Regions from separate parts of the Intestinimonas sp. RTP31139st1_F5_RTP31139_211217 genome, predicted to be linked through region 1. Evidence: riboswitches for the same ligand, from Rfam matches in the RefSeq annotation. Region 1 holds a riboswitch; each other region holds the start of a gene.
What was found. A riboswitch is a leader RNA that binds a small molecule or an ion and turns the genes downstream of it on or off. The one in region 1 is predicted to bind cobalamin.
Positions count from the first base shown of each region.

Region 1 (7,817 bases):
AGGTCCTGGATCTGTCGCTGGTGGACGAGGTCCTCACCATCCCCAGCGTGGAGGCGCTGGAGGCCGGAAGGGCCCTGGTGAGGACCGAGGGGCTGCTGGTGGGCATCTCCTCCGGTGCGGCCGCCCGTGCGGCCGCGCTCCTGGCCGCACGGCCTGAGAATGCCGGAAAGACCATCGTCGTCGTCCTGCCGGACACCGGGGAGCGCTATCTCTCCACAGAGCTTTTCCGGAGAGACTCCTGACGACGGCCCGCCGGGCGGAGCACCCGCCGTCTCTCCCTGCTTTTCCAGGCCGCCTGATCCAAGCAGCATCAAGCCAGAAATGAGAAATGAGCGCCGCAGAATAAAAATTCTGCGGCGCTCACGCTGTTGATTCCTATTTTACCTGAAACATGTTGGTCATATCCAGGGTGATCTCGGTGGTGTAGGGATTCAGGAGCTCGTTGAATATCTCCAGGCATCCCTCCCGATCCAACTGATAGCACCAGGATACGCCGTTATAGCGCGCGTCTCCGTCGCCGGGCAGGGTGCCGGTGGAGACCCCGGTGCCGAAGTCCACACCCACTGCCTGGGTGGCAAACCAGGCGATATCCGTGGCCGACAGATCTGTCTTTACGTTCTGGGTGAAAATATCCACAAAGTTATTGAAGAGGCTCAGGCTGGACCAGGAGAGGACTTTTTTTGCAATGGCGGTAAGCATCTTCTGCTGAGTCTGGGTCCGGCCCACATCGGTGTAGCCGCTGCCGTCATTGTTGTGGCGAAAACGGACCACCTCCAGGGCCTGCTGGCCGTTGAGATGCTGCATCCCCTCCTTGTAGTGGATGTAGAGCTCCTGGCCGGGGGTGGAATCATCATAATCCATATCGCAGGGGACGTAGAAATCAATGCCCCCCACCGCATCCACCAGGGCCTTGAATGCCCTGATGTTCACCGTCATATAGTGGTCGATGGGGATACCTATGAGATCGGAGACCGTCTCTTTCAGCGCCTCGATCCCGCCGGAGCCATAGACGGCGTTGATCTTCGGAAAGCTGCGGTCTACCAGGGTATCTCTGGGGATGGAGACCACGCCCACCTTCTGCTCCGCTGTGTCGTAGGCCGCCACCATGATGGTGTCGGTGTTTCCGCCCCCCACGTCGGTGGCGGCCAGCAGAAAGGTATAGAAGCCCTCCTTGCGCACCAGGGGCACGGGTGTGGGGGTGGCCGTGCTTTCATCCTCCGGCGTGTCCGGATCGTCGGAAGCCGGGGCACGGGAGGGGATTGAGGCGGTCGGAGGCGCCGCCTGTTCCGGCGGGCGGACCAGGGCCTTGAACCCGCAGAAAAACACCACGATGAGGACGGAGACAGCCACGGCGGTCCGGTACAGCGCCCGGCCAAGCCGCCGCACCCCGGAGGCCTTTCGCCGTTTCTTTTTCAGTAGACGCCTCGCCAAACTCCGCTCACCCTCTCGATTATGTCAACGGATATCAGTATATCCGCTCCACGGTCGTTGGGCAAGCAAAAGTTTTATATTTCACAAAATTTTTATCTTTTTCCCCGCAGGCGGAGGATCGGGTCCATATCCTGTTCCGGCGCCGTGATCGGCTTCCGGTGTCTGACCGCCCTCAGTCCTCGATGTGGATAACGGCCACCGGGCATCCGTCGGCCGCCATCCTGACCTGCTCCTCATTCTCCCCGGTCGGCGCGCGGTATACCTCCGCCAGTCCGTCGTCCGCCATCTGAAAAACCTCCGGGCAGGTCCCGGCGCACAGCCCGCAGCTGATGCACCCATCCCGATCTATCATGACCTTCATCTCTTACTCTGCCTCCTTGTTTTAACGGCCTGTTCTGAAATCCTGGAATCATGCCCGCCGCCAGGGCGCAGCCGTCCCGGCGTTTGAGCGGGCCCGCGCTTTTCAGCCAGGTCTCAGGTTCCCGCATAGTATGGCTGCGCCGCGTTCAGGCTATTCATTTTTCCCATAAGCCGGTAAAAACAAACTCCCCCCATCCTGCGGCCCGGAGCGCAAGGAAACGGCACGACAAAACGTCGTGCCTCACTTCTTGTTTTGTTGTTGGTTCGAGCGGCGATATGGCGCCGCTCCGCTCACAACCCGGCGCAGCGTTCGTGATTGGGAAAGGGGGAGGAGGGGAGCGGGCGGATGACGTTTTTTTGCCATAGGCAAAAAAACGTCGGAGCAAAGTTCACTTTGCTCCGACGTGGTGCGGCTGGCGGGAGTCGAACCCGCACGCCCATACGGACACAAGCACCTCAAGCTTGCCAGTCTACCAGTTCCAGCACAGCCGCAGATCACAGCAACTCAACAAGCTGCCTGATTATTATATTGCGTTTGGCCCTGTTTGTCAACTCAATTTTTTCTCCCGCACGCAAAAAAACAGCGAAAAAAGTGTTGACACCGGGGACATCCTATGGTAGTATATTTCTTGCGCTGAACGGCGCAAAACCACTTGCGCGAGTGGTGGAATTGGTAGACTCGCTGGCTTCAGGTGCCAGTGTTCGCAAGGACGTGCGGGTTCGACTCCCGCCTCGCGCACCACGCCGGAGCAAAGTTCGCTTTGCTCCGGCTTTTTTATGCCCGCGGCAAAAACACACGCCGTCCGTCATCTTTCGACATTTTGTGACTTTTGCAAAAATAGGACATCCCCCCTTGACTTTTAATAGTTATGTTTGTATAATAAAAGACAGCAGAAATCCAGAAATAACCTTATAATTTTATAATGTGCATTGTGCCCCTGCGCCTGGGACCCGGGCAGGCTCAGGGATAAGGGAATTTCGGTGAGACTCCGGAGCTATTCCGTATCCGTGTGTGCATGAGGCTGTTGTTCGCGGCGTGAGCCGGCCATTGGGAGAATCCTGAGAAGGTGGAGCAGCAGACGTGGGCCCCTGTGCCGGGGCCCGGAAGCATAAGCCGGTAGACCTACAGTGTTCGAGACCGCGTCCGCGTTGTGCGGGTGCGGAGATTGTCTACGGGAACAAACGGCCGTGACGAATGGAAGTACATTCGTCGCGGCCGTTTTCTATTTTTCGGGCGTGGCCCGCGGCTTTCTAGGGGCCGCCGGAGCGCCGGTGCACCTTGCAAATTCAATAGAGAAAGGAGACATGCCCACAAATCAACTGCGATCCCGTTCCCAAAATATATGTATGTGAAAGGAAGGGTAACATGCAAACGAAACTGAACCTGAGAAAAGTCCTCGCCCTGGGCGCCACCCTGGCTATGCTGGCCACCAGCGCCCTCGCCTCCTCCACCAGCTCCTGGCCCGTCTACGGCGGGAACGCCAACCACAACAGCGTGGTCAGCGGTGCGCCCACATCCATCGCCACCGGCTATCCCAAGCAGCTCAACCTCACCAGCACCACCGGCTGGGACGGTGTGGACAACGTGCCCGTCATGCAGACCGTGGACGGCGTGACCTACGCCTATGTGCTCTTTGACGGCTACGGCACCAACGGCGCCCAGGTGGTGAAGGTGAACTGCGCCACCGGCGGAGAGGTTTGGCGCACCACTGCCCAGCAGACCCCCGGTTCCCTCAACGCCAAGAGCGGCTTCCAGCTCTCCACCCCCTATCTGGACGACAGCACCGGCACCCTCTATGTGGGCGTGATCAGCGCCTACACCTATGATCCCGACACCGACGAATACCTCCAGAACAGCAAGAGCAAGATCCTGGCGCTCACCAACCTGGATGCGGCCCAGCCCACCGTGAGCGAAGTGCTGATCAACATCGACGGCCAGATCAACACCCCCATCGTCAAGTACGGCAGTTACATCTACTTCGGCACCTGGCCCGGCGGCTCCAACGCGGGCAAGTACTACCAGGTGGACGTGAGCACCACCAGCTATACCTATAAGACCTTCACCCCTGAGAGCTACGGCTTCTACTGGGCCGGGGCCGTGTCCGACGGCACCAATATCTACTTCGGCAGCGACAACGGCAAACTGTACTGGCGCAAAGCCGGCACCAATTTTGACTCTTCCTCTGCTGGCGGTGTGCTGGACCTGACTACCGCCGCAAAGGGCGCATCCGACGCGGGCAACGTCCGCTCCACCGTCATGCTGGACGGCGATAAGCTGTACTTCACCAGCCAGGGCGGCTACCTCTGGTGCTGCTCCTTTGATGAAAATGACGAGGCGCTCTCCATTCAGTGGAAGGTGTCCCTGGATGGCACCTCCACCTCCACCCCCACCCTGGTGAAGACGACCAGCGGCACTACCACCACCGTCGATATCTACACCGGGTACTACTCCGGCTTCAACGCCGGCGGCGTCCAGGTGACCTCCTTCACTCAGGGGAGCGCCCCCACCGACAGCAGCGTGGCCACCATCGCCACCGGCTTCCCGGTCCAGTGCTCCATCCTGTACAGCGACGGCTATGTGTACTTCAACACCAACTCCGGCACCGGCTGCGGCTTCTGCTACCCCGCCAGCGGCCGGAACCTGACCGCCACCAGCGGTTACGCCTGGAAGACCGCCAACGACACCTACGCCCTGGGCGGCATGGCCTGTGACAACGGCTACCTCGTCTTCGGCAACGATAAGAATCACCTGTACGTGGTGAAATAATCCTAGGGACCGTCGCCGGGGCGGGTGACCGCCCCGGCGACGGATTTTCCCATATTCTGGAGAGGTGAAGGAATTGATGAAAAGGCGCCTACTGTCCCTGTTCCTGGCCCTGACCCTGCTCCTGTCCCTGTGCGCCCCCACCGCCTGGGCCCTGGAGCCTACAAGCGAGCAAATCAAGTTTGTCATCGACCTGACCGGCTATACCGGTGAGATCACGAATAGCCTTCAATATACGCCCTCTGGTTCGAGCTCACCCACTCCGATCAGCATCACTCCCGGCCAGAAAAACGAATTCTTCGTGGAGAGTGGCGGTGCTTTTGCGAATACGAAGCTTTACTTGGCCACTGCACCGGCTAGATGGACCGTGTCGGTCACCGGCCTGGCGGATTGGAACGAATATCTCGTAGGGGCTACCCTGTATTTTAACAAAAATACATCCAGCTCTAGCAATCGAATATTTCGGACCTCGGAAAATTTTTTGCAATTTTTTGGCCGTTCAATAGATAAAATACTGGGGCCGGGAAATTGGGGCTCTGGCGGTCAGACCGTCGTGATCACCCCGGTCTTTCCCACGAGCCAATATTCTCTCACCGTAGGCTCCAGTGACGAGAACAAGGGTACTGTCTCCGCCACCGTTGTGGGAACCGACATCTATGAGCTTCGGGCCACGGCCGGCGAGGGCTACTCCTTTGACTACTGGCGCAACAACGCCTACGACGCATATCCCGACGACCCGGTGTATCAGATCCGGGAGAACCCCTATACCACCCCGGAGCTGACCCAGGATGCGCGCTACACCGCCTATTTCCGGAAGAGCCATATTCCCACCGTGTCCGCCTCTCCGGCGGAGGCGGGGACCGTGTCGGCGGAGCGGGTGCGGGACGACACCTGGAAGCTGACCGCCTCCAACAACGGCGCAACGGGCTATGTCTTCCAGTGCTGGAACCGGGACGGCTATGCCCAGAACGACCCGGTGTACCGGCTGACCAGTCCGACAGCGGAGGTGACCCTGGACGGGGACGCGGCCTACACCGCCTACTACGTCCCCCAGCAGGTCACCGGCGTGGCCATCACAGGGGCCGGCTGGGGCTCCAGGGGCTCCGCCGCCGGGGACCTCCCCATCTATGCGGGGACCCGCGTCACCGTGTCTGTCCGGATCGAGGACAACTCTCGCGTGCATTTGAGAAACAGCCATTTGGCGGTGTACGCCGGGGACCAGGCCGCCGTGGAGGCCGGAACCGCCGCCCTCCTGGCCCAGGAGGACAGCGGACAGTTTGGGCTGCCCAGTACCATTTCCGTGGCGGTGTGGCCCCAGGGGGTGGAGCGGATCACCGCCGTGGCCTGGACCGACGGCTGTGAGAAGCACTACGACACCATGGCCGTAAAGACCGCCTCCGCCGGGGACGCGCTGGACCTCACCTGGCTCTCCTCCCCCCAGGCGTACCGCACCTCCGCCGGCTCCGCCACCAGCCACCCCGCCTTCTTCGATGTGGCGGCCTTCGTGGACCGGCAGACCGGGCAGCCCGCCGTCTACGCCGCCGGCATCGGCGGCGTGTTCGAGCTGGACTACGGCGGCAAGACCGATATGGTCCCCATGGCCGGCATGGAGGACCTGGGCAGCGGCGGGGACAACATATCCGTAAGCTCCTACGCCCTGGCGGTGGGGGGCCCCGACGCGGGGGATCTGACCGCGCTGGTAAAGAAAGTCACCACCACAGGTTCCGGCATGGACAGCACCGTCACCTTCTCCTATGAGCTGCGCCGGTACGACGCTTCTCAGGGGGCCTGGGCCGTGGTGGAGGGCTCCCGGATGGCCAACGAGGCGCTGTATCCCGATCTCATCGGTATGAACGTCTACGCCCTGGTGCTGGACGGAGACGACGTGTGGACCGACAAGGCCCACTGGGACGGCGCCGCCTGGACGGCCCATGGCTATCACTTCACCGCCTTTTTCAAGGCGGGGGACGGCGCCGCCTATGCCATCGCCAGGAACGCGGACTATACCTATTCCTCCTACCGCTATGACGGCGCCGCCTGGACCAGGCTGGACGACCTGCCCGGCGCTCTGGTCAGCGCCTCCTCCGGCGGGAAGCTGCTGGTGGGCCTGGGGACCCGGCAGTATGACGGCGCTTATCCGGAGGGCTACGCCGTGGTGGAGGACGGCAAGACCACCGCCACCTACCCCGCCGTGAGCTCCTCCGCCCTGGGCGGCTACTGGACCCCTGACGGCTGCACCGTCTCCGACCAGATCCTCAACGCGGCCATCGGCTTCGGCGGGGACGGCGCGGTGTACGCCGCCGTGAGCGCCGATGTGAGCGGGACAAGCAGCTACCTCCTCCGGGCCGGTGAAGACGGCTGGCAGCTCATGGACACCGTGGAGGCCTTCGATCGGGAGGGCGCCACGGACCTGTACGCCCGTCCCACCTCCATCAGCCGGATCACCGCCGCCGCCGAGGGCGTGACCCTCTTCTACGGCAGCGACGGCGCGCTGTATCTCCAGACCGCCGATTTCACCATCACCTTCCACTCCAACGGCGGCAGCGAGGTGGCGCCCGTGACGGGCCAGGCGTGGAGCGCCGTCTCCGTACCCAGGCCCACCCGCGATGGGTACACCTTCGCCGGGTGGTACTATGACAACGACACCTTTGAAAAGCCCTGGAGCGAGACGGTCATCCCCGCCTCCAACCTGGACCTCTACGCCAAGTGGACCAAGAGCGGCAGCGTGATCGACCCCGACAAGGACCCCTATCACGAGGACCGCCAGAAGGCCCTGGCCCAGTTGGATGAGGCCCTGAACCGTATGGACCGGAAGGACTACAGCGAGGACAACTGGAAGACCATCCTCCTGGAGTATGAAAACGGCGTATACGCCATCGGCGTCGCCAAGCCCAAGCCCGTCAGCGACGACATCGACGACGTCAACCAGGCCATCTACAACACCATCTATAAGGCCCTCAACGCCGCCATCAACCGCATGAACGCCGTGCCCGTGCAGTCCGTGGGGAACATCACCGTGGCCGTCTCCGTGGACGCCGACACCATCGGCCTGGGCTATCTGGTCCGGCCCACCCTGGTGACGGTGCCCAAGTACACCCGCGCCTCCGTGGTGCTCACCGACCTCCTCACCGCAAACGGCTACCGCTGGGAGAACACCGGCACCATCGAAAACGGCTTCTATCTGGCACAGATCAAGCCCGTGGACCAGACCGACGCCAAGCCCGCCGACTTCCTGCTGGAGCTCAAGGACTTCACCTTCAAC
Region 1 is NZ_JBCOAQ010000021.1:24,482-32,298, forward strand. Features, by position in the region: gene cysK (cysteine synthase A) at 1-242, shown strand, start outside; gene ABUA09_RS12315 (LCP family protein) at 376-1,431, opposite strand; gene ABUA09_RS12320 (ferredoxin) at 1,604-1,792, opposite strand; tRNA gene ABUA09_RS12325 (tRNA-Leu) at 2,197-2,283, opposite strand; tRNA gene ABUA09_RS12330 (tRNA-Leu) at 2,447-2,533, shown strand; cobalamin riboswitch at 2,705-2,936, shown strand; gene ABUA09_RS12335 (PQQ-binding-like beta-propeller repeat protein) at 3,158-4,558, shown strand; gene ABUA09_RS12340 (S-layer homology domain-containing protein) at 4,635-7,817, shown strand, end outside.

Region 2 (7,817 bases), on a different contig from region 1:
CCCGGTGGTGAGCAGAATGCCGCCCTCAACCGCTGTGAGCCGCTCCGCCGCTCCTGCCAGATCCGACACGCAGATCCAGTCCCCCTTGACCGCGCCATCCCGCAGGAGGCGCTGATAAGGAAGCCCGGCGTTTTCTGCCGCAGTCCGGAGATTTCGGGTGACCTCCACGGCATAGGGATGTGTGGCATCCACCACCCGTTCAAAGCGACCTTCCCTCATCAGCCCCTCCATGCCGGATCGGTCCAACCGGCCGGTATGGACACGGATGCGGGGATCACTGGGGATCAGAGAGGCCCCATATCCCGTAGCCACACAGAGCGTAACGCCCACGCCCTCTCCCGCCAGCCATTCCGCAAGCTCACGTCCCTCGGAAGTGCCTCCGAACAGCAGAATATGCATGGGTGTTTCCCCTCTCCTTCCGCTCAATTCTCCCGCTGGAGGTAGCCACGCGGCGTTACCATCTTCCCATTCAGCACCCGGGTCTGGCTGCTGCCAATAAAGACCGTGGTGAACATATCCACCTTCGTGTCCCGCAGCGCCGCCAGCGTCGTAAGCACGGCGCACTCTCCCTCCCGGCCGATGTTCTGCACAAAGCCGCAGACCGTGTCCGGCGCCTTTCCCGCCGCAAGCAGGATATCGCAGGCACGCCTCAAATGGTCCGGCCGGCTGTGGCTCGCCGGATTGTAGAGGCAGAGCACAAAATCCGCCTGGGCCGCACAGATGAGCCGCCGCTCGATTTTTTCCCACGGCGTAAGGAGGTCCGACAGGGATACCACCGCGAAGTCGTGGGTCAGCGGGGCACCCAGCACAGCGGCTCCGCCGCAGGCGGCGGTAATGCCCGGAACAACCTCGATCTCGATGGGGGGATATTCCTGAGCCACCTCATAGACCAGTGCGGCCATACCATAAATGCCGGAGTCGCCGGAGCACACCATGGCCACATCCTTTCCAGCCACAGCCTCCTCCACCGCCGCGCGGCAGCGGTCCACCTCTTTGCGCATACCGGTAGAGCGCATCTCTTTGTGGGAAAACTCCTCCCGAATCAGCTCGATATATGCGGTATAACCTATGATCAGTTCGGCCTGTTCCAGCGCCTCCCGCGCCCGACCAGTCAGGTCCCGGCCCGCGCCGGGGCCCAAACCCACTACGGTCACTCTCATGCGCTCTCTCCTTCCAATGATATCACAAGGGGCTCACGGCTCACCGCTACGGTAACGCCTCCCCCAGCCTGCTTCCTGACGATCAGTTCACCGCCCGCCCGGACAGCGGCACGCTCACAGACATTGTCCACGCCCGTGACGCCCCGAACAAATTCCGAAGGCGTGAATTCGCCGGAAATCTCCGCCAGTTCCTGTGGAGTAAAGGTCCGCAGAGGCAGTCCCCACTGCCGGCAAAAGGCCAGCAGTCCCGCCTCCCCTTTTTTGAGGTCAATGGTACATACCTGCCTGACCGCCTTCGGTGAAAGCCGGTGAGCACGCAACACCTCCCCCACCGCTCCGGCGATGGCCTCCGGCGTCACGCCGCGGCGGCATCCGATCCCCAGATTCAACACCCTGGGGATCAGCCTCAGCGTCATGGGAAAGGGCGCGGCGGCAACGTCCAGCGTGATGGCAACCCCCAACTCCGCTACACCCTCTATCACCCCGTCCGGCAGTTCTCCTTGTATAGGAAAATCACTTTTCAGTCCCACTGGTTTACCGCTCAGCAGGGCCGCCGAAATACACTTTGCCGCCTCTTTCCCGTCAAGGAAAAAACCTTGCTCCCTTGCCCACTGATCCACGGCAAATTTTCCATTTACATCCGTGGCAGTGGACACAGCCGCCCTGCCGCCGGTTATCGCCGCCACAGTCCTGGCAAGGTCGTTTGCTCCTCCCACATGTCCGGAGAGGAGCGGTACCGCGAACTGCCCTGCCTCATCCACCGAGACAACGGCGGGATCGGTGAACTTGTCCCTCACATAGGGAGCAATGGCCCGGACCGCAATGCCGCTGGCACCGATGAAGAGGATTCCCTCGCAGTCGGCAAAGCGTTCTCCCGTCCACGCGCCCAGATTCTCGTAAGTCGGGACCGCCAAATTCAGCCGTGCGGGAACCGCTATCATGCAGCGGTTTCCCAGTCCCGTCAATTTCTCCGCCAGCGCCTGGGCCAGTGCCGCTCCCCGCGCGGTAAAGGCGGTGAGCGCCAGTCTCACGATTCGTTCCCCACCCGGTAGCCGTGGGTAAATCCGGGATCATAGAGCTTGGAGCGCTCATACTGGCCGCTCAGGAAGCCTCCCACGGTAATAAGGGCCGTCTTGGTAACCTGGTTTTCTTTTGCCGTCCGGGCCAGGGTGGAAACCGTACAGCGGTATACCCGCTGTTCCGGCCAAGTGGCCTTATAGACAATCGCGGCCGGGGTATCGGGTTCATATCCGCCCTCCATCAGCTCTCTCTCCACATCTTCGAGGAGTCCTGTGGAGAGGAACAGCACCATTGTGCAGCCATGCGAGGCCATCTTAGACAGCTTTTCCCTTTCGGGGACCGGCGTCCGGCCTGCCATCCGTGTGATAATGACGCTTTGCGACACCTCCGGAAGGGTATATTCCGCCTCCAGCGCGGCCGCCGCACCGGAAAAAGAGGATACGCCCGGTGTTACGTCATAGGCGATCTCCAGCTCGTCCAAGCGGTCCATCTGCTCCCGGATGGCCCCATAAAGAGAGGGGTCTCCGGTGTGGAGCCGAACGGTGGTGCCTCCGGATGCCTCCGTGGCCTTCATCACATCTATCACATCCTCCAGGGTCATGGAGGCACTGTCATAGACGGCACAGTCCTCCTTCTTGTTCTCCAGAAGCGCCGGATTTACCAGAGAGCCGGCATAGATGATCACATCCGCTTCCCGCAGAAGCCGTGCGCCGCGGACAGTGATGAGGTCCGCGGCTCCGGGGCCCGCGCCAATAAAGTGGATCATAGTTTCCTCTTCCTTTCCGTTTGAAATGGTCTCAGTCCGGGGCGTGGAGCGCGGCCAGCCGCTCCGCTCCCGGCGTCCGGCCCAGTATCCCATGCTTGTTGGAGAAAAAAATGGCCTCGATGTCCATATCCTCTCCCGCCCGTGCCTTGAGCCTCTGGTCCAGTGCACCGGCCAGGGATGCCATTACAGGCTCCCGCAGTCCGGCGCGGTCCAGAATATCAACTGCTTCGTCTGTGGTGATGGCCAGAAACACCGCCTCCACAACAGTACGGTCCCCACTGCACAGGGCCGTATGCGCCGCCAGGGTCTCCCGCCGGGCATCGGATACCCTGGAGTGCGTATTCATGTTTCCCGCCGCAGCCTTGCACAGCTTGCCCAGATGGCCCACCAGCAGAAAGCTGCGAAATCCCAACCCTGCTGCGTGATCAATGGCCTCTCCAATATAGTTGGAGCAGGTGGCCCAGTGGTCCAGCGACAGGTGGAGAACTTCCCTTGAAAAATGTTCGCCGTAATTACCAGGAGTCACCACGATGTCTCCCGCCCCCGCCGCAGCCTGCATGTCCAGCTCCAGACGCAGGGAATCTATAAGTGCGGCTTCACTCATAGGCCGCACAATGCCGGAGGTCCCCAGGATAGAAATGCCCCCTGTGATCCCCAGCCGGGGATTAAAGGTCCTTTTTGCCAATTCCTCCCCTGCCGGAACGGAGATCTCCACCCGGAGCCCCTCGGAGTACCCCGCCTTCCGGCGTACTTCCTCCATCTGGCGAAGGATCATTTCCCGGGGCACATGATTGATGGCCGCCTCGCCTACCGGCTGGTCCAGTCCGGGCCGGGTGACCCGCCCTACGCCCACCCCGCCTTCGATGGTGACTTCGCGGGCTTTCGTCTTTTCCACCTTGGCAAAAATCAAGGTGCCATGGGTGGCGTCCGGGTCATCTCCCCCGTCCTTCCGGACCGCACAGGAGGCCCATCCGCATCCCGACGCCGGCTCTAAGAGCTCGGCTTCCACAGGGATGCCGGCGGGCGTCTCCACCCGGACCAGAGCGGGCATCTCCCCTGTGAGCAGAAGCTCCGCCGCCCCCCGTGCCGCAGCGGCGGCACAGGTACCGGTCGTATACCCGCAGCGGAGACGGCCGCGGCCAACGGAGATATAGTGTTCAAAGGTGCCCATACGCCGCCTCCCGACAAAAAATGGTCCCTCTCCGGGCGGAGAGGGACCATGAAAACGGGCATGGCACTGCCGCTCTCCACCTAAGAGTCATGCTTGTGTATTCCGCACGGCAGGTCTCCTGGCTTGCGCTTCTCCCTCGGGCGTCCCTTCTCGGCAATCGATCATTACCAATGGGCTTTTGTACGCCGTCGTCCACGCTTACAGTAGAGGTAAGACTGCGCCGGTCTTTCACCGGACTTCCCTTTTCAGCAGCTGCGTCGCTGCACCAATGCGATACTCCGTATTTTGTTTTCCTATCTATTATAACAAGTAACCCGCAGGAAGTAAAGGCATTCTTCTCCACCTGTCCCTCCCATTTTTCCGTCCCTCCATCAGAGTCCCCGGCTCCACTCCGGCCGCATCCCAGTACCGCTCTCCAGCGCTTGGTCCAGACGGGATAGAAAGTATGCACGGTCTTCGGGCAGGCTTCCCTTCAGAGGCACGTAATTGGAGGCATGGTCGCAGGTGAAGTGGAGCGGGTCCACCTCCAGCTTTTCAATGAGCAATCGTGCCTCCCGCAGGGTATCCCGCGCCGTGGCCGCCTGAAATCTTCCCGCTCTCCATTCCTGATAGAGATCTGTGCCCGGATACAGCGTCAGCGTCAGCGCCGAGAGATGCCTGGGGCGCATCTCATTGATCATGGCCGCAGTATCCAGAATATGCCGCCGCCCAGCCTCACCAGGGCCGGCCAGACCCAGGATCACCATGACCCAGAGGTCAAAGCCCGCCTCCCTGAGACGGATTCCCGCCTCCAGCATCTGCCGCGCGTCCGCCCCCTTTTTGACCGCGTGCAGAAGCGCGTCGCTTCCGCTCTCCACTCCCAGATAGGCACGGGTCAGCCCGGCCTTCCGCAGGGTTTTCAGTTCTTCCGGTGTTTTGGAAAGCGTGCTCAGCGGCCCAGCATACGTGGTCACCTTCTCCAGGGATGGGAAGGCGTCATAAAGGGCGTCCAGAATCGAAAGCAGTTCCTCCGTTTTCATGATGATCGCATCTCCGTCACAGAGGAACACCCGACGAAGGTCCCCATAGCAGGCTTTTGCCATGCGGATATCCTCCAGGATATCCGGCAAAGGGCGGATATGGAACCGTTTCCCCCGATACATCCGGCAAAACGTACAGGTGTTGTGAGAACACCCCACCGTGGTCTGCAGGAGATAGCTCTTCCACTCTCCGGGCGGACGGTAGATATCACCTTCATAGCGCATATTCAGCCCTCCGTCAGCGCCTTGAGGGCTGCACGGAGGGCGTCCATCTCATCGTCCGTCCCGACACTGATGCGCAGATAGTTGCCGATACGGGGCCGGTCAAACCAGCGCACCAGAATCCCCTGCTCCCGCAGCCCGTCCAACAGCGCCTTTCCGGTGCGTTTCGGATGGCTGACAAACAGGAAGTTTGCCTTGGACTCCAGGACAGCAAACCCCATTGCACGCAGCCGCTCCTCCGTCCGCTCCCGGGTGCGGATTACGCGTTCTCTCATCTCCTCAAAGTAGGGCCCATCCTCCAGCGCCGCCACGGCTCCCGCCTGCGCCAGACGGTCCACTGTATAGGAGTTGATGGAGTCCCGCACACAACAGAGCCCGGAGATCAGATTCGGACTGCCCAGCGCATAGCCCACCCGCAGTCCGGCCAACGCGCGGCTTTTGGAGAGCGTGCGCACGACCACCAGGTTGTCATACTCCTTCAGCAATGTGTCGGCCGATACGCCGCCGAAGTCCACATAGGCCTCGTCCACCAGCACAACCACATCCCGATGCTCCTCCAGCACCCGCCGGATATCCTCCAGGTCCACCGACCGGCCTGTAGGAGCGTTGGGATTGGCGATGACCACGCCGCCGCAGTTTTCAGCCTTGCAGAACCGCTCCACCGGAAGAGAAAAATCCTCATCCAGCGGGATCTGCCAGGCTTTGAGCCCAAAATAGTCGGTATAAACAGCATAAAACGTGTAGGTGATATCCGCAAAAAGAATCGGACGCTCCGGATCAAAGAAAGCCTGAAAGCAAAAAGCCAGGACCTCATCGGAACCATTTCCCGGGAAAACCTGTTCCGGTGTTACCCCATGGAGCTTGGCGGCGGCTGCACGCAGCCCGGCACATTCCGGATCCGGATAGAGCCGAAGCCCCTCCCCCGCCGCCGACTTTACGGCTTCCACTACTTTGGGCGAAGGGGGATAGGGGTTTTCGTTGGTGTTCAGTTTGATAAACGTCCTGCCCCTGGGCTGCTCACCCGGCACATAGGGCACCGCATCCCGGATTCGCCTGCTCCAATACTCTTTCATGCTTCGTTCCCCTCACTGTGCAGGATTTTTTTGATATTCTTCTCCGCCTTGCTGCGCGGAAGCATGACCTCATGCCCGCACCCCTGGCAGCGGAGGCGAAAATCCATCCCCACCCGCAGCACCAACCAGTGTCTGCTTCCACAGGGATGCGCCTTTTTCATCTCTAACACATCGCCCAGTCGGACATCCATGCTTATCGCCTCCTGAAAAGATTCCCCTTTTGCCGCAAAATGACAAAGCGCTCACCCCTACGGACAAAGACATCCTCTTCCGGGGCCGCCACAACGGATGGTATTATTATAGGTTCCCCGGGTCTCCCTGTCAATTCCGGGTGTCCCCCCGCATATAGTGGCTTATCAGCAAAAAAACGGAGTATCGGAAAGGAATGATCGGGATGATCAGTCATTTTCTCCCCGAGGGCAGACGCTTGACCGCTCCGGACAATCTGGCCGCCTGCGCCACAGTGTCCGCGCTTCGCTCCGCCCGGGACCGGGGCATGATTTTAGAGGGCCGCGCCCTCTCCTGCAGCACGGACCACGATTTGACCGTTGCCGTAGGCCCTTTTACGGGCCGTATTCCCCGAGAGGACACCGCTTTGGGCGTGGCGGAAGGAACCACCAAGGAGATCGCCATCTTGTCCCGCGTGGGCAAGCCGGTCTGCTTTACGATCGTTTCTGTTTCCGGTCCGGACAGTCAACCCGTTCTGGTTCTCTCCCGTCGTCGAGCCCAGGAGATTGCGCAGCAGGCCCTGATGTCTGAGCTCAAGCCCGGGATGGTCATTCCCGCCACAGTCACCCATATGGAGCCCTTCGGCGCTTTTGTGGACATCGGCTGCGGACTGGTCTCCATGATCGGCATTGAACATATCTCCATCTCCCGCATCCCGCACCCCTCCTGCCGGTTTTCCGTCGGGCAGGAGATCCACGCCGCCGTACTGGAAACGCTGCCGGAGCAGGGCCGCGTAAAGCTGACTCACCGAGAACTGTTGGGCACATGGGCAGAGAACGCCAGGGATTTTGCGCCGGGTATGACAGTGGAGGGAACCGTTCGCGGCCTGAAAGACTACGGTGCCTTTATCGAGCTGACCCCCAACCTGTCGGGGCTCGCAGAGCCAAGGACCGACCTGCGCGAAGGGGACCGCGTCTCTGTCTTCCTGAAGGCGATGCTCCCGGAGCGAATGAAAATCAAACTGCTGGTCATCGAAAGGCTCCCTCCGGCCACCGAAACGGCTGCGCTGCACTATTTTATCCGTGAGGGGCGGCTTGCCCATTGGCGTTATGCCCCGGACGGCTGCCGAAAAGCAGGCGTGGAAACCACATTCTTATAAAACGGTCAAAACCCGGAGCTCCGATCAGCGGTCGGCGCTCCGGGCTTTTTTCTCAGCCG
Region 2 is NZ_JBCOAQ010000001.1:48,281-56,097, reverse strand. Features, by position in the region: gene cobK (precorrin-6A reductase) at 1-399, opposite strand, end outside; gene cobJ (precorrin-3B C(17)-methyltransferase) at 423-1,160, opposite strand; gene ABUA09_RS00250 (cobalamin biosynthesis protein) at 1,157-2,191, opposite strand; gene cobM (precorrin-4 C(11)-methyltransferase) at 2,188-2,946, opposite strand; gene cbiD (cobalt-precorrin-5B (C(1))-methyltransferase CbiD) at 2,978-4,117, opposite strand; cobalamin riboswitch at 4,209-4,403, opposite strand; gene ABUA09_RS00235 (B12-binding domain-containing radical SAM protein) at 4,489-5,361, opposite strand; gene hisC (histidinol-phosphate transaminase) at 5,364-6,431, opposite strand; gene ABUA09_RS00225 (DUF951 domain-containing protein) at 6,428-6,622, opposite strand; gene ABUA09_RS00220 (S1 RNA-binding domain-containing protein) at 6,826-7,758, shown strand; gene ABUA09_RS00215 (YwqG family protein) at 7,811-7,817, opposite strand, start outside.
Region 2: another riboswitch for cobalamin. It lies ahead of cbiD (cobalt-precorrin-5B (C(1))-methyltransferase CbiD); the one in region 1 lies ahead of ABUA09_RS12335 (PQQ-binding-like beta-propeller repeat protein).

Region 3 (7,817 bases), on a different contig from region 1:
GCCCTGGCCCTGGGCGCGGTCGTAGGTGAGCTTCAGCTTCTCCCCTTTGGTGCCGTAGAGGATGACGTCCAGCACCTCGGGGGGCAGATCCTTCACCGGGGTGGTGAGCTTGAAGCCGTACTGCTTGGCCAGCGCCTCAAAATACATGCGGGAGATGGAGTCCCCCTTCACGTTGTTCCAGCCCGAGGCGGAGATGGCGCCCTCCAGAATGGAGAGACCGGGGTTGGGGATGATGAGGGCGGGGTCCACTTTGAGCTGGCTGCCCAGACCGGTACAGGTGGGACAGGCGCCGAAGGGGTTGTTGAAGGAGAACATGCGGGGGGCCAGCTCTTCGATGGAGATGCCGCAATCCTCGCAGGCGTAGTTCTGGGAGAAGAGAAGGTCCCGGTCCTCGCTTACGATATTGATGACCACCAGGCCGCCGGAGAGGCCGGCGGCGGTCTCCACCGAGTCGGTGAGGCGGCGGGCGACGTCCTCTTTGATGACCAGCCGGTCCACCACCACCTCGATGCTGTGCTTCCTGTTCTTGTCCAGCTTGATCTCCTCGGTGAGGTCGTAGATGGACCCGTCACACCGGACCCGGACGTAGCCGGACTTCCGGGCGTCCTCGAAGATCTTCTGATGCTCGCCCTTCTTGCCCCGGATGACGGGGGCCATGACCTGGATGCGGGTGGCCTCCGGCAGGGTCATCACCTGATCGATGATCTGGTCCACGGTCTGCTGCCGGATCTCCTTGCCGCACTTGGGGCAGTGGGGGGTGCCCACCCGGGCCCACAGCAGGCGGAGATAGTCATAGATCTCGGTGACGGTGCCCACGGTGGAGCGGGGGTTTTTGGAGGTGGTCTTCTGGTCGATGGAGATGGCGGGGGAGAGGCCGTCGATATAGTCCACGTCGGGCTTTTCCATCTGGCCCAGGAACATCCGGGCGTAAGAGGAGAGGGACTCCACGTACCGGCGCTGGCCCTCTGCGTAGATGGTGTCGAAGGCCAGGGAGGACTTGCCGGAGCCGGAGAGGCCCGTGAGCACCACCAGCTTGTCCCGGGGGATGGTGACGTCGATGTTTTTCAGGTTGTTGGCCCGGGCGCCTTTGACGGAGATGTGGTCTAGCATAGCTCTGTTGCTCCTTTATATCTTTCCACAGGGGAGAAAGTCGAGGTCAAACGATGGAAAAAACGCCGACCAAATAGCCGACCAGCGCGCCGCCGGTGCAGACGATCCAGCCCAGGCGGCGGCCGAACAGCTCCCAGTCGGAGGGCTCGGCCAGTTCCGGGTCCCGGATGAGGAATCCGAGATTCCAGCGGAAGAGCCGGTCGGCAAACAGAATGGAGAGGATGCCGACGGCGGCCAGACAGGTGGCCAGCCAATACAGGGATATGTCCCCCCGGTGCCTGAGGACGGGCGCCAGCACCAGAGGGAGAAGAAAGGAGACCGAAGGCTCGTGGGAGAAATCCATCTCCTGCCCGTCGGGACCATAGGCCTTGCCGCCGGCGTACCAGGAGAAGGAAAAAGAGGACACAGGCGCTCCGCTCTCATCGATCAGCACGGAAATGCCGCCGTCCAGCCAGCCGCCTCGGAATAGGATCTCATCCCCGCGGCGCACCTCCACACCGGTGAGCACATCGGCCATATCGTGGTCCCGGGGGACGGCGCCGGGGTCCTCGACGACGATATAGGGGCCATAGTCGCCGCCGTCGAAGCGGTATGTCACCCTGCCGTCGGGAGAGACCGCAAAGACGGCCTCCTTCCCATCCACCCGGCCGGCATAGAGCGTGGTTTCCCCCTGAACAGACCGGAGCAGCAGGGAGCCGCCGTATTCCACGCCGAGCCGGCCGTTGAGGATGAAGTAGAGCGCCGCAAAGAAAACCGGCATCGCGGCCAGCATCACCAGCAGGACCCTCTGAAACAGGGGGATGGCCCTCCATCTGGACATCACACACGCTCCTTTCAGATCGAGGATACGCCCCCGCCGGCGGGGGCGTCCAGGGGGTCCGTACGTTCGATCCGGAATATATTCAGGGTGTCCACATCCGGGCAGGCGAATACGGCGGTACCCGGTTCCTGGCCGGGGAGCGCGCCGCCGTAGCGCAGGATGTCCACATAGGGGAAGGCCACGTGCATGGCCATGGGGCACAGTTGTCCCCGTTCCGTGTCAAAGTCGAAGCTGTCCCCCACCTTGTGCCCCCTGTGGCAGCCGCAGGGACCCTTCCTGTCGATCAGTGTGATCCGGATTCTCGGCCTTTTCATGGATACGCCTCCTCGTGATAGCGGTCCTCCCGCCACTTGGCCGGGTTTTGGTCCATATATGCCCATATCCGCAGATAATCGGCCTCACTGCGGATGATGTGGTCGTGGAAGCCGCCCTGCCAGAGGTCGTTTTGCATGTCCTGATTTGTAAAGCGCTTGAGGGCGGTGATCATGCGCGCCCCACGATCCGGGACAATATAGGGGCCCTTCTCTTGGTACAGAAAGTGATAAAATAGCAGCCTTCCTGCCCATAGTCATAGTTTGGCAGCCTGTGAAGCCGGCCCATTTTATCACCTCTTTATATGCGGTGGTCCCAATCACAAAATAAAATTACTTCCATCTCAGCTCGATGATGCGGTCGCGGAGGACGGCGGCGTACTTGAACTCCAGCCGCTTGCTGGCCTCCCGCATCTCCTTTTCCAGCTTTTCCACGGCGGCGTCCCGCTCCTTTTTGGAGAGCTTGGTCTTGCGGCGCATGAGCTGCTCGGTCTCCTCCTCTTCGGCGGAGAGCTCGATGACGTCCCGAACGGATTTGATGATGGTCCTGGGCACGATGCCGCGGGCCCTGTTATAGGCGTCCTGCTTCTTCCGCCGCCGCTCGGTCTCGCCGATGGCCGCCATCATGGAGGGAGTCATCTTGTCGGCGTACATGACCACAAGGCCGTCGGCGTTCCGGGCGGCCCGCCCGATGGTCTGGATGAGGGAGGTCTCGCTGCGGAGGAAGCCCTCCTTGTCCGCGTCCAGAATGGCCACCAGGCTCACCTCCGGCAGGTCCAGGCCCTCCCGCAGGAGGTTGATGCCCACCAGCACGTCGTAGGTCCCCAGCCGCAGGTCCCGGATGATCTCCTGCCGCTCGATGGTGTCGATATCGTGGTGCATATACTGCACCTTGATGCCGGCGTTTTTCAGATAGGCGGTCAGGTCCTCCGCCATCTTTTTGGTGAGGGTGGTGACCAGCACCCGCTCCTTCCGGGCCGTCCGGTCGTTGATCTCGCCGATCAGATCGTCGATCTGGCCCTCCACGGGCCGCACGTCGATGCGGGGGTCCAGCAGTCCGGTGGGGCGGATGACCTGCTCCACGATCTGCCCCGCCCGGGTGCGCTCATACTCCCCCGGCGTGGCCGAGACGTACACCACCTGGTTGACCCGCTGCTCGAATTCCTCAAATTTCAGCGGCCGGTTGTCAAACGCGCAGGGGAGGCGGAAGCCGTAGTCCACCAGGGTGGTCTTGCGGGCCCGGTCCCCGTTGTACATGGCCCGGACCTGGGGCAGGGTGACATGGGACTCGTCGATGAACAGGAGAAAATCTTTGGGGAAGTAGTCCATCAGGGTCATGGGGGCGGAACCCACGGGCCGCCCGGCGATGACGCGGGAGTAGTTCTCGATGCCGGAGCAATAGCCCAGCTCCTGCATCATCTCAATGTCGTAGAGGGTGCGCTGCTTGATGCGCTGGGCCTCCACCAGCATGTTCCGGGACTCAAAGAAGGCCACCCGCTCCTCCAGCTCCCGGTAGATCTCCCCGATGGCCTTGTCCATCTTCTCCTTGGGGGTGATGTAGTGGCTGGCGGGGAAGATGGGCAGGTGCTCCAGCCGCCGGACCGGGGTGCCGGTGACCACATTGATCTCGCTGAGACGGTCGATCTCGTCGCCGAAGTACTCGATGCGGATGGCGGTATCCTTGAAATAGGCGGGCCAGACCTCTACCGTGTCCCCCCGCACCCGGAACATGTTCCTCTCAAAGGCGATGTCGTTGCGCTCGTAGCGGATCTCCACCAGGCGCCTGAGGAGCTCATCCCGGGGGAACTCGGCGCCCACCCGCAGGGGGACCATCATCTTGGCATAGTCGTCCGGCTCGCCCAGGCCGTAGATGCAGGAGACGGAGGAGACCACGATGACGTCCCGCCGCTCGATGAGGGAGGCGGTAGCGGAGAGACGCAGCCGGTCGATCTCATCGTTGGTGGCGGAGTCCTTCTCGATGAAGGTGTCGGTGTGGGGGATATAGGCCTCGGGCTGATAGTAGTCGTAGTAGCTGACGAAATATTCCACGGCGTTGTCCGGGAAGAATTCCTTGAATTCGGCGCAGAGCTGGGCGGCCAGCGTCTTGTTGTGGGCCAGCACCAGGGTGGGCTTCTGGACCTTCTCGATGACCTTGGCCATGGTGAAGGTCTTGCCGGAGCCGGTGACGCCCAGCAGGGCCTGCTCGCTCAGCCCGTTCTCGATGCCCGCGGCCAGGGCCGCGATGGCCTCGGGCTGGTCCCCGGCGGGCTCATAGGGGGAGACCACTTTAAAGTCAGGCATAGGTAAGACCTCCTCACAGGCGTAAGATTCCGAAGGGGCGGCCTGCCGCCGCCTCCAAAGAGGGCGGAAATCGTACATCCGTCCGATATTATATCAAAACAAATGTTCTATTGCAAGGGGAAAAGAACCCTCTCATTAAAAATCCGGCACCTCCGCCCCATACCCCTCAAACAGGCCGCTGTCCCGGAGGGAGACCATGTCGTCGTCGGCGAAGATGAGGTGGTCGGAGAGCTCCACCCCCACCTCCCGGAGAACGGCCCGGAGTCTGCGGGTGGTGGTCAGGTCGGCCTGGGATGGGAGGGCCAGGCCGGAGATGTGGTTGTGGGCCAGGATGGCGGTGGTGGCATTTTGAGCCAGGGCGGTCTCCACCACCTTGCGGGAGGTGATGTCGGCGGCGTTCACCGAGCCCTCGCCCAGCTTGTGCACGCCCAGCACCTTGCGCTTGGCGTCCATACACACCAGATAGACCATCTCGTTCCGGGCGCCCTGGCGAAAATAGGGGGCCAGGAATTCCCCGGCGGCCCGGGTGGAGTTGAGGACGGTGCCCAGGCTGGCCCGGTCCCGGTCGTACCGCCCCGCCAGCTTGGGCACCAGCTTGAGAAGGACGGCGGTGTGCTCCCCCACCCCGGGGACCTGCTGGAGGGATTCGGGCAGGGCGTCCATGACGCCGGCCAGGGAGCCGAACCGCTCCAGCAGGGCGTGGGAGAGCTCGTTCACGTCCCCCTGAGGGATGGCGTAGCACAGCAGAAGTTCCAGGAGCTGGTGGTCGTGAAAATCCTCCCCGTGGGAGAGAAACTGGGCCTTGAGCCGTTTGCGGTGTCCGTCATGGAGTCCCACGCCGCCGCCCCCTTTCTGAAAGGCCCCGCCCGCCGCCGGCGCTCAACGGGCCCCGTACTCCGCCAGGTAGGTCTCCATGCGGGCCTTTACGGCGTCGTCGATATAGACCTTGCCGTCCACCTCCCGGTTGTGGAGGAAGGCGATGATCTCCCGGACGGTGACGATGGGACAGACGGTGATGCCATAATCCTCCCGGAGCTCGTCCAGGGTGGAGCAGTCCCGGGTGCCCCGCTCCATGCGGTCCACGGAGACGAAGAGGGCCCGGATGGACACATCGGCCACCTGCTGGAAAAGGGCGATGGACTCCCGCACGGCGGTGCCGGCGGTGACCACGTCCTCCACAATGGCCACCCGGTCGCCGTCCTGGGGTTTGTAGCCCACCATGACGCCGCCTTCGCCGTGGTCCTTGGCCTCCTTGCGGTTGAAGCAGTAGGGGAGGTCCCGACCGTAGTTCCGGTAGAGGGAGGAGGCCGCCGCCACCGCCAGGGGGATGCCCTTGTAGGCGGGGCCGAAGAGGCAGTCCACCCCGTCGGGGAAGTGCTTCTGGATGCAGGCGGCGTAGTAGTCCCCCAGCTGGCTGGCCTGGGCGCCGGTCTTGTAGTTGCCGGTGTTGATGAAGTAGGGGGTCCTGCGTCCGGATTTGGTGGTGAAGTCGCCGAAGGTGAGCACGCCGGAGCGCACCATGAACGTGATGAACGCTTCCTTATAAGAGTGAGACATGAGCATTGGCCCCTTTCCAGTTTGTTTCGATTTCAGTCGAAATATTATATCACTATTGAAGGGGGCGCACAAGGAGGAAATGGGGTGGAAAAAGACGCGCGGAAAGGGGCCGGGCCGGGAATTTTTCTTGACAGACCACGGAAGGAGGCTTATACTAAAATATACAATTAAATATACGCTTCTGTTTTATGGAAACCGGTGTAATTCCGGTGCGGTGCCGCCACTGTAAGGGGGAGCCGCTGTGCAGTTAGGACACTGGACCCGAGGGGTCTGGGAAGTCGCACGGCGGCGGGGAACCCGAGCCAGGATACTTGGACAGAATGCCTTGCGTCGTAATCTGACGGACCATCAGAGGACGGAATTTTTTATGCCCGAGATTTCCTGTCGCTGCTGTGCCGACAGGAAATCTTTTTTTGCCTGTAAGCCGCTGCGGGACGCGGGAACGCGCCCTGTGGCCTTACATATTTTAAAACAGAGAAGGAGAACCGACATGAAACGAACCCTCGCCCTGTTCCTGGCGCTGACCCTCAGCCTTTCCCTCCTGGCCGGCTGCGGCGGCCAGGAGGCCCAGAGCACCCCCGCACCCATCGGGACCACAGCGCCCACCGCCACGCCCGACGCCGAAGAGCCCACCACGAAGGTGGTGGTGGACGGCCTGGGCCGTGAAGTGGAGATCCCCTGGCCTGTGGAGCGGGCCGTGGTGGCCAACCGCTACAACAGCGAGCTGATCCGCGCCTGCGGCGCCATTGACCGCGTCATCGCCGTGGACACCAATACCGCCCAGGACCGGGTCTATTGGAGCCAGTTCGACCCTGACAACGTGATCGGCAAGGGCCAGAGCGAGCTGAACTACGAGAAGATCGTGGATCTGGGGGCTCAGGTCCTCATCACCCCTAAGAACGGCACCTATGAGCAGGACCAGGAGATGCTGGAACCCTTCGGTATCAAGGTGCTGGTGGTCACCGGCTGGGACAACGCGGACCTGGTCAACCAGATCGAGGCCGTGGGACGGATCTTCGATGTGGAGGAGAAGGCGGCCGAGCTCAGGGCGTTCTATGAGGAGAACCAGCAGAAGCTGGACGCATGCCTGGCCAACGTGACCGAGAAAAAGACCGTCTACTGGGAGTACGGCGATCCCTACACCACCTGCATCCCCGGCACCTCCAACGACGGCTGGCACAACATGCTGGTCTCCGCCGGGGCCATCAACATTTTCGGCGACGAGAGCCTGGCGGGCAAGGACATCGACCCCGAGGCCATCCTGCTGGCCGACCCCGACCTCATCATCAAGACCAGCTCGGGCCCGGCCCTGAAGAATACCGGCGTGTATACGCCCCCCACCCAGGAGATGTATGAGGAGATGACCGCCGAGATGGTCAGCCGCCCCGGCTGGTCCGACCTGAAGGCCGTCCAGAACAAGAACCTCTACTGCACCACCGGCTTCTGTGCCGGCGGCCTGGGCAAGCTCATCGGCGCCCTGTACACCGCCACCTGGCTCTATCCGGACGAGTGCGCGGACATCGACCCCGACGCCGTGTTCGGCGAGTGGATGTCCATGCAGGAAGTCGGCCCCATCGAGGGCCACGTCTACCGCCTGCCCTGATATGTCCCTGCATGTGGAAACGCCCGGCCCCGCGCTGGGGGAGGAGATCAGGAGCTACCGGCGGCTCAAGGCGCTCTTTGCCGCGGCGGTGGCGGCGGCCACACTGGTGGCCTTC
Region 3 is NZ_JBCOAQ010000061.1:10-7,826, reverse strand. Features, by position in the region: gene uvrA (excinuclease ABC subunit UvrA) at 1-1,110, opposite strand, end outside; gene ABUA09_RS17400 (DUF6199 family natural product biosynthesis protein) at 1,157-1,930, opposite strand; gene ABUA09_RS17395 (TIGR04076 family protein) at 1,945-2,244, opposite strand; gene ABUA09_RS17390 (hypothetical protein) at 2,241-2,417, opposite strand; gene uvrB (excinuclease ABC subunit UvrB) at 2,575-4,542, opposite strand; gene ABUA09_RS17380 (JAB domain-containing protein) at 4,678-5,379, opposite strand; gene pyrE (orotate phosphoribosyltransferase) at 5,422-6,099, opposite strand; cobalamin riboswitch at 6,290-6,410, shown strand; gene ABUA09_RS17370 (ABC transporter substrate-binding protein) at 6,590-7,702, shown strand.
Region 3: another riboswitch for cobalamin. It lies ahead of ABUA09_RS17370 (ABC transporter substrate-binding protein); the one in region 1 lies ahead of ABUA09_RS12335 (PQQ-binding-like beta-propeller repeat protein).

Region 4 (7,817 bases), on a different contig from region 1:
GGCTATGTTGGTCACAGACAGCGTAAGGGCGGGCAGGATGATGTATTTGAGCCCGCCGGGCACAAACAGGCTGAACTTCATTCCCAGGAAGGTCGCCGTTGCCCCCCGTCCGGAGGAGGGGAACCAGTGCAGGTGCAGGGAGAAGATGTAGATCAGCATGATGCCGATGAAGAAGGAGGGCAGGGAAATGCCCAGAATGGACCCGCCCATCACCAGCGTACTGGATTTCCGTTTTGGAAAGGCCCCCGCATATACGCCCAGCGGGATGGAGATCACGAGGGCCAGCACCACCGATACGAAAACCAGCTCCAGCGTAGCGGGTGCCCGCTGGGCAATCAGGGAGAGTACATCCTCCTTGTAGATGTAGGACTTGCCGAAATCTCCCTTGAGCGCATTGGTAACAAAGATCGCATACTGCTCCAGAATGGGCTTGTTGAGCCCCAGTTCTTCCCGGACCTGATCCCGGACCTCGGGCGGAGCCTTGGGGGAGACCAGCATATTGACGGGATCGCCGATGAAGTTGGCCAGAACGAACACCAGGATGGACACGATGAAAAGGGTGACCACCATCTGCGCCAGCCGTTTCAGGAAATACTTGAACACGGTAACACCTCATTTATGGGCTCTGCACCCCTGTTGGCGGGAGGTAGAAAGGGGGAGGAGAACGGCACCCGTCCTCCTCCTCCCAGCGATGGTTCTTACGTTGTCTTAAAAGGTGAAATCCCAAGCCAGGATATGGTCGTCGGAGCGGGGGGTGTACTGCAGCCCGGCGCGCACGCCGAAGATATTATCCTTGAAGAACAAGGGCACATAGGCGGCCTCGTCCCGGGCGATCTGATCCACCTGCTCCACCAGGGCCGCGCGCTTGTCCTGGTCGGCCTCAACAGATGCTTCGTCCAGCAGCGCATCCACCTCGGGATTGCTGTAGTGGCCCTTGTTGCCTTCGCCCATGCCGGGCTTGCCGTTATAAGTATAGAGCATGTCGTTAAAGATGACCATGCCCTCGCCGGAGCCGTCGCCCCAGCCGGCCATAAAGAAGGAGGACTGAAGATTCTCCGCATCCACCTTCTCATAGAAGGAGGCGCGGGGCAGAAGGTTCACCTCAGTGGTGATGCCCACCTTCTCCAGATAGCTGGCAATGGCCTGAGACACCTGGTCGGCGTTCATGTCGCTGTCGCTGCGGGCGTCGATGCGGAGATAGAAGCCGTCGGGATAGCCGGCCTCAGCAAGGAGCTGCTTGGCGAGCTCGGGATCATAGGCAGGACGCTCTGCATCCGGATTGTATCCCACGCAGATGCTGGGCATATAGGAGTTGGCCACAGTGGCATAGCCGTTCATTACGGTGTCGATGATGGTCTGGATGTCGATGGCATGATAGATGGCCTGGCGGACCTTTACGTTGAGGAGCGGATTGGGGTCGTCGGTGCCGGCGGAACCGTGCTCATTGAGGAGGTCAAAGCCCATATAGCTGCAGGAAAGGCTGGGGTTGGTGACCACCTGAATGTTGGCGTCGCTCTTCAGGCGATCCACGTCCATCACGGGGATGTTGGAGATGAAATCCACCTCGCCGTTAATCAGGGCGGTGGTGCGGGTGGCCGCGTTGGCTATGACGCGGAACTCTACGGTCTCCGCCTCGGGGAGTTCACCCCAGTAATCGTCGTTGCGGACCAGCTTGATGTAGGATTCCTTCACGTGCTCCTCCAGGCAATAGCGCCCGGTGCCCACGGGATTGGCGGCAATCTCTTCACTGGTGAGGCCCTCACAGGTCTCCTTGTCCAGCATCATGATATGGACCAGGCTGCCGGCAAACACAGGATAGGGAATCTTGGTCACCAACTGTACGGTGTAATCATCCACCTTCTTGACCTCCTGGAGGCGCATAAGGTACACCCCCATCTCCAGGGTGGGGTCGTTGAGGATCCGCTCAAAGCTGAATACCACATCATCGGCGTTAAAATCGTTTCCGTTGGAGAATTTCACGCCCTGGCGGAGCTTGAACTCCCAAGTCACGCCGTCCTCCAGGATGGTCCAGCTCTCAGCCAGACCGGGCTTTTTGGTAAGGTCGGCGTCGTAGTCCACCAGGGGATCGTACAGGTGAGACGCCATCTGCATCTCGGAGCTGCTGTCCTTTGCCGCAGGGTCCAGAGAGATGACATCGTTCAGTACCGCAATGGTCAGACTTTTTCCGCCCTCCTCGGCGGGGGCGCTGGTCTCTCCTCCGGGCGCGGGAGTGGAGGCGCTCTGGCTGGGTTCGTCCGCCGTACAGCCGGACAAGGCTACAGACAGACACATGGCTGCGGACAGGATCAGGGCAAGTGTTCTCTTTTTCATATCTGTTTCCTCCTTCTAAAACCTTCTTATTAGAACCTGCGCCTTTGCAAGCAAAATTAAGAGCGATGCCGGACATAACCGCATAAACATAAAATTTAATTTCCATATTTACTTTTTCATTTCAATGTAATAAAATCATAGCAGTTGGAAAATAAATTGTCAACATGATATTTATTTAATGCCCTTATTTTTTGTCGAATCCCTACACTTACTATCATCACAGGAGGGAGCATGCATGAAATTTTACGTGCTGTGTGACATCGAGGGCGTGGCTTCTCTGTCCTGCTGGGACGAGGCCCGCTCAGCCAACAGTTGTTATGCGCCTATGGCCCGGGAAATGACTTTGGAGGCCGCCGCCGCGGCCCGCGGCCTCTTCTCCGCCGGGGCTGACGAGGTCATAATAGAGGATGGGCACGGGGACGGCTGCAACATCGACTGCGCTCTGCTCCCCAAGGGTGCCCGGCTCCTTCGGGGCGTGACCCACGATATCGTGGGCCTTACCGGTATCTTCGACGAGAGTTACGACGGTATGCTGATGGTGGGCTTTCACGATGCCGCCTCGGCCTCCGGCAACCCCACTTCCCATACCATGGTGAGCTCCCGCATTTTCCGGCTCATGGTCAACGGGGCCCTGTGGGGAGAATTCGAGGTCTCCGCCCATGCTGCCGCTTATCGGGGCGTCCCCACCCTGTTTGCCAGCGGCGACGAAGGCCTGTGCGCAGCGGCGGCGCGCGCCGTGCCCGGCATCCTCACCGTGCCCACCAAGTCCGGCCATGGCTATGGTGTCCTTACAAAGACCCCGGAACTCGTTCAGGAGGAGATCGAAGGCATGGCGGCCCGGGCTGTGGCGGCCGCAAAGACCGCCAAGCCCCCGGTCCTTCCCGATCACTTCCATGTGGAGGTCACCTATCTGCACCATTATGACGCCTATGGGAGCTCCCACTACCCCGGCGCCAGCCTCCTCTCTCCCACCACTGTGGCCTTCGATGCCGACGATTACGGCGACGTACTTCGCTTTTTCTACTTTGTAATTTGAGAAACGGGGGCACGCGCTATGGCTGATATCGCCTATCAATACCGCGGGGAACTGGTGGACCAGGTCCATGGGGGCCACATTGCGGTAACAGACCACACGGGCCGGCTTCTCTGGAAGCTGGGTGACCCGGAGCGCCTCACCTTTGCCCGTTCCTCCGCCAAGCCTATCCAGGCCGTCCCCGTGGCGGAGAGCGGCGCGCTGGAGCACTACGGTATCACCCAGCGGGAGCTGGCTGTCATCTGTGCCTCCCACAACGGAGAGCCCTTTCACATCGAGGCTGTGGAGAGTATTCTCCGGAAGGCGGGACTCTCCCCCAGCGACCTGCACTGCGGGGCGGAATATCCTATGTACGTCCCGGCCGAGGATGCTCTGAAGCTCGCCGGCGTCCCCCGGGCCCCCATCTACTGCGACTGCTCCGGAAAACACGCCGGTATGCTCATCACCGCCCGTCATCTGGGGGAGCCCTTGGAAAACTATATTTCTCCGGACCACCCGGTCCAGCGGCGTATCCTCTCGGTGTTTGCCGACATGTGCGGCGTGGAGGAATCGGAAGTTCGGCTGGCTGTGGACGGCTGCGGCGTCCCTGTCCACGCCCTGCCCCTTTCCCGCCTGGCCCAGGGGTACGCCCGCATGTCCCTCCCCTCGCTCTTTGACCCAGCCCGGGCCGCCGCCGTACGCCGCGTCACCTCCGCCATGACCGCTCACCCGGAGATGGTGGCGGGGTCCGAACGGATCTGTACCCAACTGATGGCCGCCTTTGGGGAACGGCTCTTCTGCAAATCGGGTGCCAGCGCCTTCTATGCCGTGGGCCTCAGGGACAGGGGGATCGGCATCGCTCTCAAAATGGAAGACGGCGCCTCCTCCATCGTCCCCTATGCCATCCTATCGGTCCTCACCCAGCTCGGGGTCATCACGCCGGAGGAGGCCTGTTCTCTGCCCAGCTTTCAGGACAGAAACCTCTACAACAATCACCACGCTGTTGTAGGCTGTACCGAACTGGTCTTCCGGCTGGAACCGTGCGGCGTCGCCTGACCGCCGCACGCGCCATTCGGGGTGGGGGTAGTTTTCCGGCCGCGCTGAAGCCGGAAAAATACTTGCTCATTTCTTCCTGCGCTGTTATACTGAAAGTAAATCATGCGTTCAGAAAAATTTTTTGAAAAGAGGTCGTACTCATGAGTGTTCAGTACATCCACACCGACAATGCCCCCCAGGCCATCGGGCCCTATTCTCAGGCCGTGAAGGCCAACGGCTTCCTCTATATTTCCGGTCAGATCCCTGTCGACCCGGCCACCGGCTCGGTGGTGGAGGCCAGCTACTCCATCCAGACCAAGCAGTCCATGGCCAATCTCGCCGCCATCCTCAAGGAGGCGGACCTCACCTTTGCCGACGTGGTAAAGACCACCATCTTCCTTACCGATATGGCCCATTTCCCCGAGGTCAACGAGGCCTATGCCGCCTTTTTCGAGGGCCCCTGCCCCGCCCGCGCCTGCGTGGAGGTGAGCCGCCTTCCCAAGGACGTGCTGGTGGAGATCGAGCTGGTCGCGGCCTGCTGACACCCCCTGATTCTCAAGAGTCTGAGCATGGTTTCCATGCTCAGACTCTTTTCTCCCCTTGACATAGGGCGGGATTCAGAGTATGCTGTTAGGGACAATTAAATCCGACTGGTACGCAGGCGCCCATTTCGGGCAGACAAAGGGAAGCCGGGTGAGAATCCCGCACAAAGCCGTTGCTGTATAGGCGGAGCGGACCCCCACAGCGCCACTGGAGGCAACTCCGGGAAGGCGGGGACCGCGCTGGACGCCGAAGTCAGAATACCTGCCTGCGTATGACGCACATCCAAACCTCTCCGAGCCTGAGAGGGTGCTGCTACGCCTGCCTTTCAGCGCGTATCGCTGCGCCCTCCGGGACGCAGCTTTTTATTTTTGGTGAAGACCGGGAAAGGAGCTTTAGCTATGTCCGATGAGACCAAGACCCAGGAGCCTTACTGGAAGGGCAAGGGGTATTCTTTCTTCTGTAACCGGGCGTGCGAATATTTCCCCTGCCACCCCACCGACGACCCGGAGAATTTTAACTGTCTGTTCTGCTACTGCCCTCTCTACGCCCTGGGACCCGACTGCGGGGGAAATTTCTCCTATACCGAGAGCGGTGTGAAAGACTGTACCCGCTGTACTCTTCCCCACCGGCGGGACAATTACGGGTACATTACCTCCAAGTTTCAGGAAATTGCCCGCCGCATGGCGGAGTCGCGCAGACGCGGCGTCTGATCCTGCCCCTTTTACGGGAAGGGGAATCCATCCTATCTTTTCCATTCCCTTTGACGAAAGAATACCCCCGGCGGCAACAGCCGCCGGGGGTATTCTCATGCTTCATCCATGCGCCGGTTCTTCGGCGGGTCCCAACAGCAGGGGCTGGAGCTGCCGGCCCTCCAGGGCGGCGTCCACAGCGGCATTGATCTGGGTAAAATCCGCCACCAGAGAGGTGGGTTTTTTTACTGGGTCATCCTGCCGGTAGGGGACAAAGTAGACGTTCTTCTTGTCCAGAAGCGTCGCAATGTTTTTGGCCGAGCCGCTCAGGCCGTCGTTGGTGGACACGGCGAGGACCACGGGACGCCCATTCCGCCACATGGCTTTGGCCGCCATCGTCACCGACGTATCGCTGAAGCCATTTGCCAACCGCGCCAGCGTGCTCCCCGTACAGGGGGCGATGACCAGCACATCCAGCAGCTTTTGGGGGCCGATGGGCTCTGCCTTCTGGATGGAGTCGATGACCCGCCTGTCGCAAATGCGCTCCATCTCCCGCATGAACTCGTGGGCCGCGCCGAAGCGTGTGTCCGTATCGGCGCTTTTCTCCGAGATGATGGGCGTGACCGCTCCATATCTGGCCTTTGCCCGTTCCAGCGCCGGCATCACCTGATCATATGTACAAAATGAGCCGCAGAAAGCGAACCCCACACGTACCTGTTCCATGCTCAGACTCCTAACTCATTCCATATATTATAGATCGTGTCACGGATAATCTTTCCAGAGGTCACTGGGGCCACCTTGCCCGGCAGGGAAAGGGCCCAAATCGCCCTGACCCCCTGCCGCACCGCCGCCTCAAAATCCACTCCCCCCGGCTTGGATGCAAGATCGATGACCAGGCAGCCGGGGCGCAGATCGGCCAGGCGCTCCGCGTCCAGGACCCGTACCGGGACGGTGTTCACCACCAGATCATAGCCGCACAGATAGCCGTCCAGGCGTTCGATCTGCTCGGCCCCATACCCGTATGCCTCGGCCCAGGCGAGGTCAGCCCACTTCCGGGCCGCCACGCTGACCCGGGCGCCCAGGGCGTTCAGCCGGTGCGCCAACAGCTTGCCCAGCCGGCCGAAACCCAGGACCAGGACCCGGGCGCCGTGGATGGTGACGGGCAGCTCTTCCATGGCGATTTGAATCGCTCCCTCCGCAGTAGGCACCGCGTTGGCGACCGCCAGCTCTTCTCTGGTAAAGTAGTCCACCAGGCGCAACCCCCGCTCTTTCGCCTGGTCCAGAAGTTCCCGGCCCACCTTGCCGGCACAGACCACCTGACCGGGGCGCAGCGCGTCCAGCACCTGGGTCAGGGGCGGCCGCTCCTGAGAGAGCGGAGCGTTGAGCCGTCCGCCCTCCCCCGCAGCCGGGAGGGGGAGGATCACGCAGTCTGCGAGGGCCGCCTCCCCCAGGTCGGGCGCCCGCACCGGCCCTTCCTCCGTCCCCTCCAGCGCCCAGGTATGTACCGTATGTCCGTCGTCGAAGAGCAGCTCGGCCAGTTTTGCCTGGCGCATATCGCCGCCTACCACCCAGACGTTTCGTTCATGTCTCATGGCACTCTCCTCCGTTTTTCGTCTGCACCATCCTATTCTCTCCGCCTCAAAGGGTGACGGTCCGTTGACATGCGAAGCCGGGACGGGTAAAATAGAGAGGAATCGGAATGAAAGGAGCAGTGTGTCATGCTGTTTTCGGAATACGCCCGCTACCAATATGTCCGCAGTCCCCTGGTGGAGGTCATCTGCCAGCTTCGGTTTCCCGCCATCCTCACCATCAACACCAAGGAGCCCGCCGAGTTCCAGGAGGCCGTCCGCCACGGCTTTCCCCGCTATGCGGCCCGGAAGGAGCAGCTCCCCCCCAAGGTGACGGGGCTGGGCACCCCCAATCCCAAGCTGGAGCAGCAGCCCGCTGTCGTCAACCACAGCTTTGTCTCTGCCGACGGCCTGTGGAAAATCAATCTCACCAAGGACTTCATCGCGCTGTCCACCCTCCGGTACACCCAGTGGGAGGACTTTGCCCTCCGGCTGGACAAGCCTCTGGCGCAGTTCATTCAGGTGTACGAGCCCGCCTTCTTCGAGCGCGTGGGGCTGCGGTATGTAAACGCGGTCTCCCGGAAGGCCCTGGGGCTCACCGACCTGCTGTGGGACGATCTGATCCGTTCCCCTTACCTG
Region 4 is NZ_JBCOAQ010000016.1:444-8,260, reverse strand. Features, by position in the region: gene ABUA09_RS10910 (ABC transporter permease) at 1-603, opposite strand, end outside; gene ABUA09_RS10905 (ABC transporter substrate-binding protein) at 709-2,331, opposite strand; gene ABUA09_RS10900 (M55 family metallopeptidase) at 2,567-3,367, shown strand; gene ABUA09_RS10895 (asparaginase) at 3,386-4,399, shown strand; gene ABUA09_RS10890 (RidA family protein) at 4,540-4,920, shown strand; cobalamin riboswitch at 5,021-5,204, shown strand; gene ABUA09_RS10885 (cysteine-rich small domain-containing protein) at 5,320-5,631, shown strand; gene ABUA09_RS10880 (dipicolinate synthase subunit B) at 5,734-6,333, opposite strand; gene dpsA (dipicolinate synthase subunit DpsA) at 6,336-7,202, opposite strand; gene ABUA09_RS10870 (TIGR04255 family protein) at 7,329-7,817, shown strand, end outside.
Region 4: another riboswitch for cobalamin. It lies ahead of ABUA09_RS10885 (cysteine-rich small domain-containing protein); the one in region 1 lies ahead of ABUA09_RS12335 (PQQ-binding-like beta-propeller repeat protein).